DNA from 2 places in the Jeotgalibacillus malaysiensis genome. Region 1 is predicted to be linked to the other one. Evidence: riboswitches for the same ligand, from Rfam matches in the RefSeq annotation. Region 1 holds a riboswitch; the other holds the start of a gene.
The links. Region 1 has a riboswitch for S-adenosylmethionine ahead of sfnG (dimethylsulfone monooxygenase SfnG). Riboswitches for the same ligand answer to the same signal wherever they lie in the genome.

Region 2: linked by a shared signal. The riboswitch ahead of LG330_RS03530 (O-acetylhomoserine aminocarboxypropyltransferase/cysteine synthase family protein) and the one ahead of sfnG (dimethylsulfone monooxygenase SfnG) in region 1 are both predicted to bind S-adenosylmethionine.

The regions. Positions count from the first base shown of each region.
Region 1 is NZ_CP085252.1:2,759,945-2,764,136, forward strand. Features, by position in the region: gene LG330_RS14570 (NADPH-dependent FMN reductase) at 1-511, opposite strand, end outside; gene sfnG (dimethylsulfone monooxygenase SfnG) at 508-1,596, opposite strand; SAM riboswitch class I at 1,809-1,904, opposite strand; gene LG330_RS14580 (MFS transporter) at 2,065-3,264, opposite strand; gene LG330_RS14585 (GTP-binding protein) at 3,494-4,192, shown strand, end outside.
Region 2 is NZ_CP085252.1:610,719-614,910, forward strand. Features, by position in the region: gene LG330_RS03510 (ATP-binding cassette domain-containing protein) at 1-257, shown strand, start outside; gene LG330_RS03515 (hypothetical protein) at 229-384, shown strand; gene LG330_RS03520 (hypothetical protein) at 389-970, shown strand; gene LG330_RS03525 (hypothetical protein) at 967-1,707, shown strand; SAM riboswitch class I at 1,800-1,916, shown strand; gene LG330_RS03530 (O-acetylhomoserine aminocarboxypropyltransferase/cysteine synthase family protein) at 2,031-3,332, shown strand; gene LG330_RS03535 (homoserine O-acetyltransferase) at 3,346-4,192, shown strand, end outside.

The DNA.
Region 1 (4,192 bases):
CGAGTGAAACAAGTGAATGGGTGAGTTCTTTCAGTCTTCTTTTTATATCAGCATCTGTCAGCTGACCATTTTGAAAATGATCGTTGTGTGCGTAAACCCCTCCCGGTACGATATGTGCCCGAAAGTAGCTTGCTAGCGGGTTCAGCTGGTGTTCGATCGCCAGGTAATGGTGGTAGGTGCCTCCTGTTGCGACAAAGCCGATCACTTTTCCGCGCAGGGCATCATTTGGGATCAGGTCAAAAACATTTTTCAGTGCACCTGTCAGCGATCCTCTGTAAATTGGCGTTCCAATGACAAATGCATCTGCTTCAACAATCTTTCTGATGATCAGGTCTGTATCCCCTTCATAGGTCAATGGATCACGCCCGTCGCAAAATTCAACCTTGAGATCTGCAAGGTTTAGCGCTTCAACTTCTACAGAATCAAACTCACTGAGCAGGGCTGCAGCTTCTTTTATGACCGTATAAGTTTTCGAGCCCGACAGACTGCCTGATAATGCTAGAACCTTCATGCCAGTACCCCGCTTTCTTTTAACGCCAGTTCTTTCTCTTTTACGAGTGGAATGACTTCTTTACCGAAGCGTTCAAGGTCCGTTTCGTAATGGAAATGGCCTGTCAGTACGATATCCACGCCGAGCTTTTTCAGCTCAATGATTCTGTCAGCCACCTGTTCAGCTGTCCCGATCAGACCGGTTTTAAAGCCGTCATTATACTGCACGAGATCTTCAAAGGTGGAATTTGCCCACATGCCATCCTTCTCCTTAGAAGCCTGACCCGCGTCCTTCACTGCTTCCCTGAACCCTTCAACCGCCTCTTTATCTGCGTGCGAAACGATTTGTCTGAGCAGATCGACTGCTTCTTCCTCAGTATCGCGCACGATTGCAAAACCATTTGCAGCAAACTTCACTGTTCTTCCTTCTTTTACAGCAAGCGCACGCACCTCATCTATCTGCTTTTTAAAACCTTCCAGTGTATTCCCGTTCATAAAATAAACATCAGAGACTCGCGCCGCCATTTCCTTTGCAGCCTGTGAATTACCTCCCTGAAAAATTGGAAGGTCCCCACCCTGCACCGGCTTCGGTTTAAAAGGTGCTTCATTGATCCGATAAAAATCACCTTTAAAAGTTGTTGTTTCTTTTGTCCAGAGCTCCCTCAACACCCGGGCAAACTCTTCAGATCTTCTGTAGCGTTCATCATGATCAAGCCAGTGCTCACCGTACCCGATAAACTCCTGCTTGAACCAGCCGCTCACAATATTCACAGCTGCACGGCCGTTGCTGATCTGATCAAGTGTGGCGAGCATTTTCGCATACACGGCTGGATGCCAAAGACCCGGATGAACAGCTGCAATCAGATTAATTTTTTTTGTTACTGCAGCAAGCGCTGACCCAAGCGTAATCGCCTCAAGCTGATTTTCAGCCCCATATCTTGCAAAAAATCTCGTCTGTAAAAGGGCATAATCATACCCTGCATCTTCAGCAATCTGAACATATCTTTTATTCGCGTCAAAGCTCCAATCCGTATGCTGAGGCAGCTTTGATACAACAAGTCCCCCACTGACATTCGGTACCCAATATGCAAACTTCAAATTCGTCATGTTCATCGTCTCCTTTTAATAAAGTAAATAGACGAACATCCCTGTCAGTGATACGATTAAATAGATGAACAGAGATATTCGGCGCAACCCGGTGTCTTAACTCATCATCGGAAGAGGTGTTGCCGCACCTCTTCTTTTTATTTTCACCAAAATAAAACCCGCCTCCTTTTATCCAAAAACAAAAGGAAGCGAGCTTTTCCGGCCACAGCCACCTCTTATCTTCGGAAACAATCCTCTGAAATTAGCACCGCGCATCGCCGGTTGCCGAGGCTTCATCGGGTCAGTCCCTCCGCCTCTCTTGATAAGAAGTAAAGCTATTCAGTTATAAAGCCTATCTTAAAGGTCGGAATTGGAATTGTCAAACTATTTTTGAAATAATTTATGTGATACAGGGGGGACGGAGGTTGCTGTATCAAAAAGGATAATTTTGCATAAATGATACAAGAACCTCCGTCCCCCTGTATCACCCTAAAACCCCTTCATCTTCCTCAAAACAAAAGCCAGCACCCCGGCCACACCCAACAGCCCAGCCATCAATAGCCATGCAGTCTGAAAGTTTCCACTCATATCAATCGTCAGGCCAAAGAGCGGTGGCAAAATAATGACGCCTGCTGAGCCGATTGTGAGGCTGACTCCACTTGCCGCCCCTGCCTGCTGTCTGGGTGTCAGTTCTGTTGCGATATTCATCCACAGTCCGTTAAATCCTGATACGGCAAACCCCAGAACGACTACGATTACAACTAGCAGCGGGACCGGAATTCCCTCAGTTAAAAACGCCATGCCGAGCGCTCCGGTCAGTGCTGTCACAATAATAATCATGAGCACTGGAAATCTTCTTCCGCCAAATAAGGTATCGCTGATTGACCCCCAAATAATTCTGCCAAACGAACCGCTTGCTTCAGATAATACAAGCATCGCTCCTGCCAGTGCCAGACTAAAAAACAGTTCATCCGTAACGAAAAATAATAGATATGTATTCACACTCATTTGCGAACCGTTTAGAATTAGTGCTACTAAGCTGATTAAAAGCAGGGGTTTATACGTAATAATACCAAGCATACTCCCTTTTACCGCAGGCTCACGGGCAGTTTTTTCAGCGAGCTGTTCTTTGTAAAAGCGAAACGCAATGATGCCGCTCAGCATCACTACAACACACGCAACTGCCATTGCCACACGCCAGCCAAATGCCACTGCAAGTGGTAAAAGTGCAATTGCTGCAAGGGCTGAACCGAATGTGACACCCATCTGCTTGATCCCCATCGCTGTCCCTCTTTTAGCCGGGAACCAGTAAAGAATGCCGCGATTCGTCACGGGATGCATAGCGCCATACCCCATCCCGCCGAGCATGATAAAAAATAGTAATATGTAAAGGCCTGACGCAAAAGATCCAAGCAGAAAAGCTGTACCGAGCACCAGACACACGATCAACAGCAATCGTCGCGTTCCGATCTTATCAGTCAGCATCCCCGCCGGAATACTGACCAGCATCTGTCCCAAAAATAAAAATGAAGGCAGCAATCCTACCTGCGCTTTTGAAAGTGTAAGATCCTCAGCAATCAACGGGCCAAGCGGTGCAAGCGAACGCCCCACAAGCGCAACAGCCACCTGCGCCAAAAGCAGCCAGCCAAGCATCTGCCATGCAGTTGAAAGTCCTCTATGATTTGACATCGTTCTGGCTCCTTTCAGTAACCGGATAATGTTTCCATTATACATGAAGCATGAAAATAAAACGGCACAGCGGGGACGGAGTTGACTGTTTCACTTTTAGAATGATTTTAAAAGTGGATCACTTAACTCCGTCCCCACTGTATACCCCCCCTATTAACCCTTTACATCACCCCAAAAATCCGCTATTCTTTAAATCGTAATAATTACGTTTTAAGAGAGGGTTATAATGATGACGATACCAGTTACGGTTTTGAGTGGTTATTTAGGTGCGGGTAAGACGACTTTGTTGAATCATATTTTACATAGTAAGCAGGATTTGAGAGCGGCTGTGATTGTGAATGATATGAGTGAAGTGAATATTGATGGCGGTCAGTTGAAGAAGGGTTATTTTTCGCAAACGGATGAGACGCTGGTTGAGATGCAGAACGGCTGTATTTGCTGTACTTTGCGTGAGGATTTGATGATTGAAGTAAAGCGGCTGGCTGAGATTGGCGAAATTGACTATATCGTGATTGAATCAACAGGAATTTCTGAACCGATCCCTGTTGCGCAGACATTTGTGTACGAGGATGAAGAAACCGGAATTGATTTAAGTAAGTTAACACGGCTCGATACAATGGTGACTGTTGTGGATGCACTCAGATTTGCAAATGATCTTGAGAGCGGCGAAACGCTTCTTGACCGTAAACAGACAGATGATGAGCAGGATGAGCGTGACGTGTCTGACCTCCTGATTGATCAGGTTGAATTTGCTGATGTCATTATTTTAAATAAAATCGATCTTGTTTCTTCTGAGGAAGCGGATGCGATCAGGGTTCTGCTGAAGACATTAAACCCCGAAGCAAAGATCCTGACAGCTTCATACGGTCAGGTAGACCCGCTGGACATTTTAAATACGAAAGCTTTTGATTTTGAGAAAGCCAGCCAG
Region 2 (4,192 bases), 1.4 Mb from region 1:
AAGAGTATGCGATGGCGGTTTCAGGTTCGGCCGTCCAGGTGAGGAACTGGTCAGAGCAGCAGGAGATTATTGCGCGTCTTGAAGAAAAAGGCGGATTCTCAACAGTCATTGTGAAAAATCATTTTACAGCCGCTGAGAAGGCAGCTGCACGTGATCTCAGGTTTACACCGGTATCTGCAAGTGATTTGTGTGTGTACCTGACGAGAAGAAATATAGGGGGGATTGATGATGTCTTTAGCAACAGTCAGCACGGGTGATGTGATTCGTCAGCAGGTGATCTATAAGTGGTATTCCTATACAGATCTGTTGCGCAGTCTGGTCCTTCTGCAGGTCATTGCAATTGTTTTCTCTGCACTCGGGACAGGGGGGGGGGAGCACGTCTGATGATATGTTTTCACTTGAAGTAACGACTTACTCTACAAACGTTGTATTTGTATTTACAGTGTTCTGGCTGCTTGTCACACCTGCAATGATTACTTCAAAAAATTATTTATATGAGGATTTTTCTTTTGTCACAACCCGTTTGATCACACAGATTTCAAATGCTATTTTCTTCACTGCAGTGACACTGATCGCCACAATTTTTACTGTGATGAGCGGGTACCTGATTTACATGATTATGTCTCTGGTACGTCCTGCGCAATACTTCCCGGGACTATCGACAATCGGATCACCTGGAGAGCTTTTCATTACAGGCGCAGGAATGTTTGGGTATTACTTAATGGCTGTTGCAATTGGCTCTTTATTTGGGACGTTATTAAAAATCAGCAAGTTGTTTTTCGTGCTGATCCCTGCAGTTTTGTTCTTTCCAGTATTTTTACAAACGTATGTACTCAATGAATGGCTCTTTAGCTTCTACGTTCAGGAAAGCTCCTTGCTGATCTTTCTGGTAAAGGCAATTGCAACTGCGCTTATTCTATACAGTCTAGCTATATTTCTGATTAATAAAAGAGAGGTGAGAGAGGCATGACGTTTCTTGTTCAGATAGTTCCAATTGCGCTCATGCTGATCATTTTAACGCTCTTTTTTAAAAGAAGAGAGCAGCTCAAGCCGAAAAAACCAAGAAAATCCCTGAGCCGTCTGCTGCGTACCCGCATGCTGTATTTTATCTATGCAGGCGTTCTGCTTCTAGCAATGGCAGCCTATTATATTTTGCCTGAGCCGGCGGAAGGTGTAGGTAAAGCAGTGCCTGAAGAGGAATCGCTCAACTACTATGTCGACCTGTATGACCCTGCTCAGCAAAACCGTTTTGACGAGATCGATCCGGAATTCCTGGTGGAACAAAAACAGTATGACTTTTCAGGAGACCGGCTGAATATACCGGCACCGATGTATGGCTCATCCTATGGAGATACGCTATTTGCCGTTACCAAAGATGAAGAAGTTGATGGTGAAGTTCTGATCGATATGTATGAAACACCTGTTGTATTAAATGGTTTTGATATTACAGATGCCATTAATAGAGCAGAAGTGAAAATTGCTTATGATACCTTGAATGTGGAAACACCGGTGGGGAGTGACCGTTTAAAGTTTAACCAGTTTAATCCGCCCGCGCCCGCTCAACAGTTCTTAAAAGGAGAGCGTGCAGATCTTGCTTCAGGTTTCAGCTTTGCATATGGAATACATGTAATCCATCTGCGTGTACCTGCACATATTGAAATCGAGTATGCGCCTGAGGCAAATGTAGTTGAATTCACCGCCCAATAAAATTAATATTCAGAAAAAGGTTGACTTCTTTTTTCAGACTCTTTATAATCCTCAACAAGAGCAAAACACAACATGTACTTACAACTTTATAACTCTTATCCAGAGTGGCGGAGGGACTAGGCCCTGCGATGCCCGGCAACCAACGTATCAAATCCTGATACGGAAAGGTGCTAATTCCTACAGATCTGAAAAGGTCTGAAAGATAAGAGGAGGATATATAACCCTCTTCTTATGAAGGGGGTTTTTTATTTTCCCCTTTCACCTTCATTCAGTTAATACTTCACTGCAAACATCCATCAACCCATTAAAGGAGAGATTTACTCATGACAAACAATCAGCCGCAATACAATATTGAGACACTATTACTTCACGGTGCAACAGAATCAGATCCGACAACGAACTCAAGAGCGATTCCGATCTATCAGACAACATCTTATACATTTGACAGCGCGGAGCATGCGCAGAATTTATTTTCACTTGCTGAAGAAGGAAATATATATACGCGAATCGGGAATCCAACGGTTGCTGCTTTTGAAAACCGGATTGCGCTTTTAGAAGGCGGGGTTGGTGCAGTCGCAACAGCATCAGGCATGGCAGCAATCACGTATGCAGTGCTGAACCTGGCAGGCGCAGGAGATGAAATTGTCGCAGCCGCAAACCTTTACGGGGGCACGTACAACCTTTTCGCACAAACGCTTCCAAGGTACGGTGTGAACGTGAAATTCGTAGATGGCACTGACCCTGAAAACTTCAGGAAAGCAATTGGACCGAAAACGAAGGCTGTATTTGCAGAAGTGATTGGAAATCCAAGTCTGCATGTGCTTGATACTGAAGGCGTAGCGAAAGTCGCACATGAAGAAGGTGTGCCACTGATTGTAGACAGTACATTTGCAACGCCATATCTGAATAAGCCGATTGAACACGGCGCAGACATTGTTGTCCATTCAGCTACAAAATGGATTGGCGGCCACGGCACAACGATTGGCGGTGTCGTTGTAGATGCTGGCACATTCAATTACGATAACGGACGCTTCCCGGATTTTACTACGCCGGACCCAAGCTATAACGGATTACGCTTTGTAGACCTTGAAGCTGCAGCATTTATCGCAAAGCTGCGCGTGAACCTGCTGCGTGATACAGGTGCATGCCTCAGTCCTCAAAATGCATTTTATTTACTGCAGGGACTTGAGACGCTGCATCTGAGAGTGGAGCGTCATGTGGAGAACGCCTTGAAGGTCGCTGAGTATCTTGATCAGCACCCTTCAGTTGACTGGGTAGAGTATCCGGGTCTTGAAAGCCACTCATCATATGCGGCTGCGAAAAAGTATCTGCCGAAGGGTGCAGGTTCGATTATCGTATTTGGCATTAAGGGCGGACGTGAGGCAGGCAGAAAAGTGATTGACCATACGCAGCTCTGGTCACACGTAGCGAACGTCGGTGATGCAAAGTCATTAATTATTCATCCTGCTTCAACCACACACGCACAGCTGTCAGGAGAAGACCTTGAAGCATCAGGTGTAAAAGAAGAGCAAATCAGATTATCAGTGGGAATTGAGTCAATAGAAGATCTGATTAACGATTTGAATCAGGCGATTGAAAAAGCGGCAGTACCCGCGCATTTGTAAGGGAGGAATCAGGATGGGAGAGACATTAACTGAGAAGGTCATGCATCGTGAAGGAACAGTCGATATCGGTTCTTTGATACTTGAATCCGGAAAAGTGATTGATGATGTCTCTCTCCGCTACGAGCGGTCAGGAGATCCGTCGTTACCCGTGATCCTGATCTGTCACGCACTGACCGGAACGCACCAATCGGTTGGAACAGCACAGGAACCTGGCTGGTGGCGTGGATTTGCCGGTGAACATGCTTATATTGATTTAACAAAATTTCAGGTGATCACATTTAACGTGCTTGGTGGTTGCAGCGGTTCTACCGGTCCTGACTCGCTTAATCCATACGGTGAAAAGTACCGCACTGATTTTCCATTTATCACTGTAAAAGATATGGTGAACGCACAATATCAGGCCTGTCTGAAGCTTGGTATTACGAAGCTCCACGGTGTCATCGGCGGATCACTCGGCGGTATGCAGACGCTTGAATGGTGCATCAGCTATCCGGATTTTATGGATAAAGCCGTACTGCTTGCAGCGACTCCATCGTTAAGCGATTACGGGATTGCCTTTAACCGGATTGGCATCCATGCCATTGAAAACGACCCATCCTGGAATAACGGTCAGTATGAAAAACCGTCAGATGTAAAAGGATTTGAGGTTGCCAGAATGGTTGGCCTTGTTACTTACAGAAGTCCTTACCTGTTTACAGGCAGATTCAACAGAGAGGAAAAAGATGTAGAGGAGGAGCAGCCATTTTATCAGGTGGAGTCCTACTTGAAATATCAGGGTGAAAAAATCACGAAACGATTTGATCCGAACAGCTACCTGACCCTGTTATATGCCATGAATCATCACGATATCAGCAGGCATC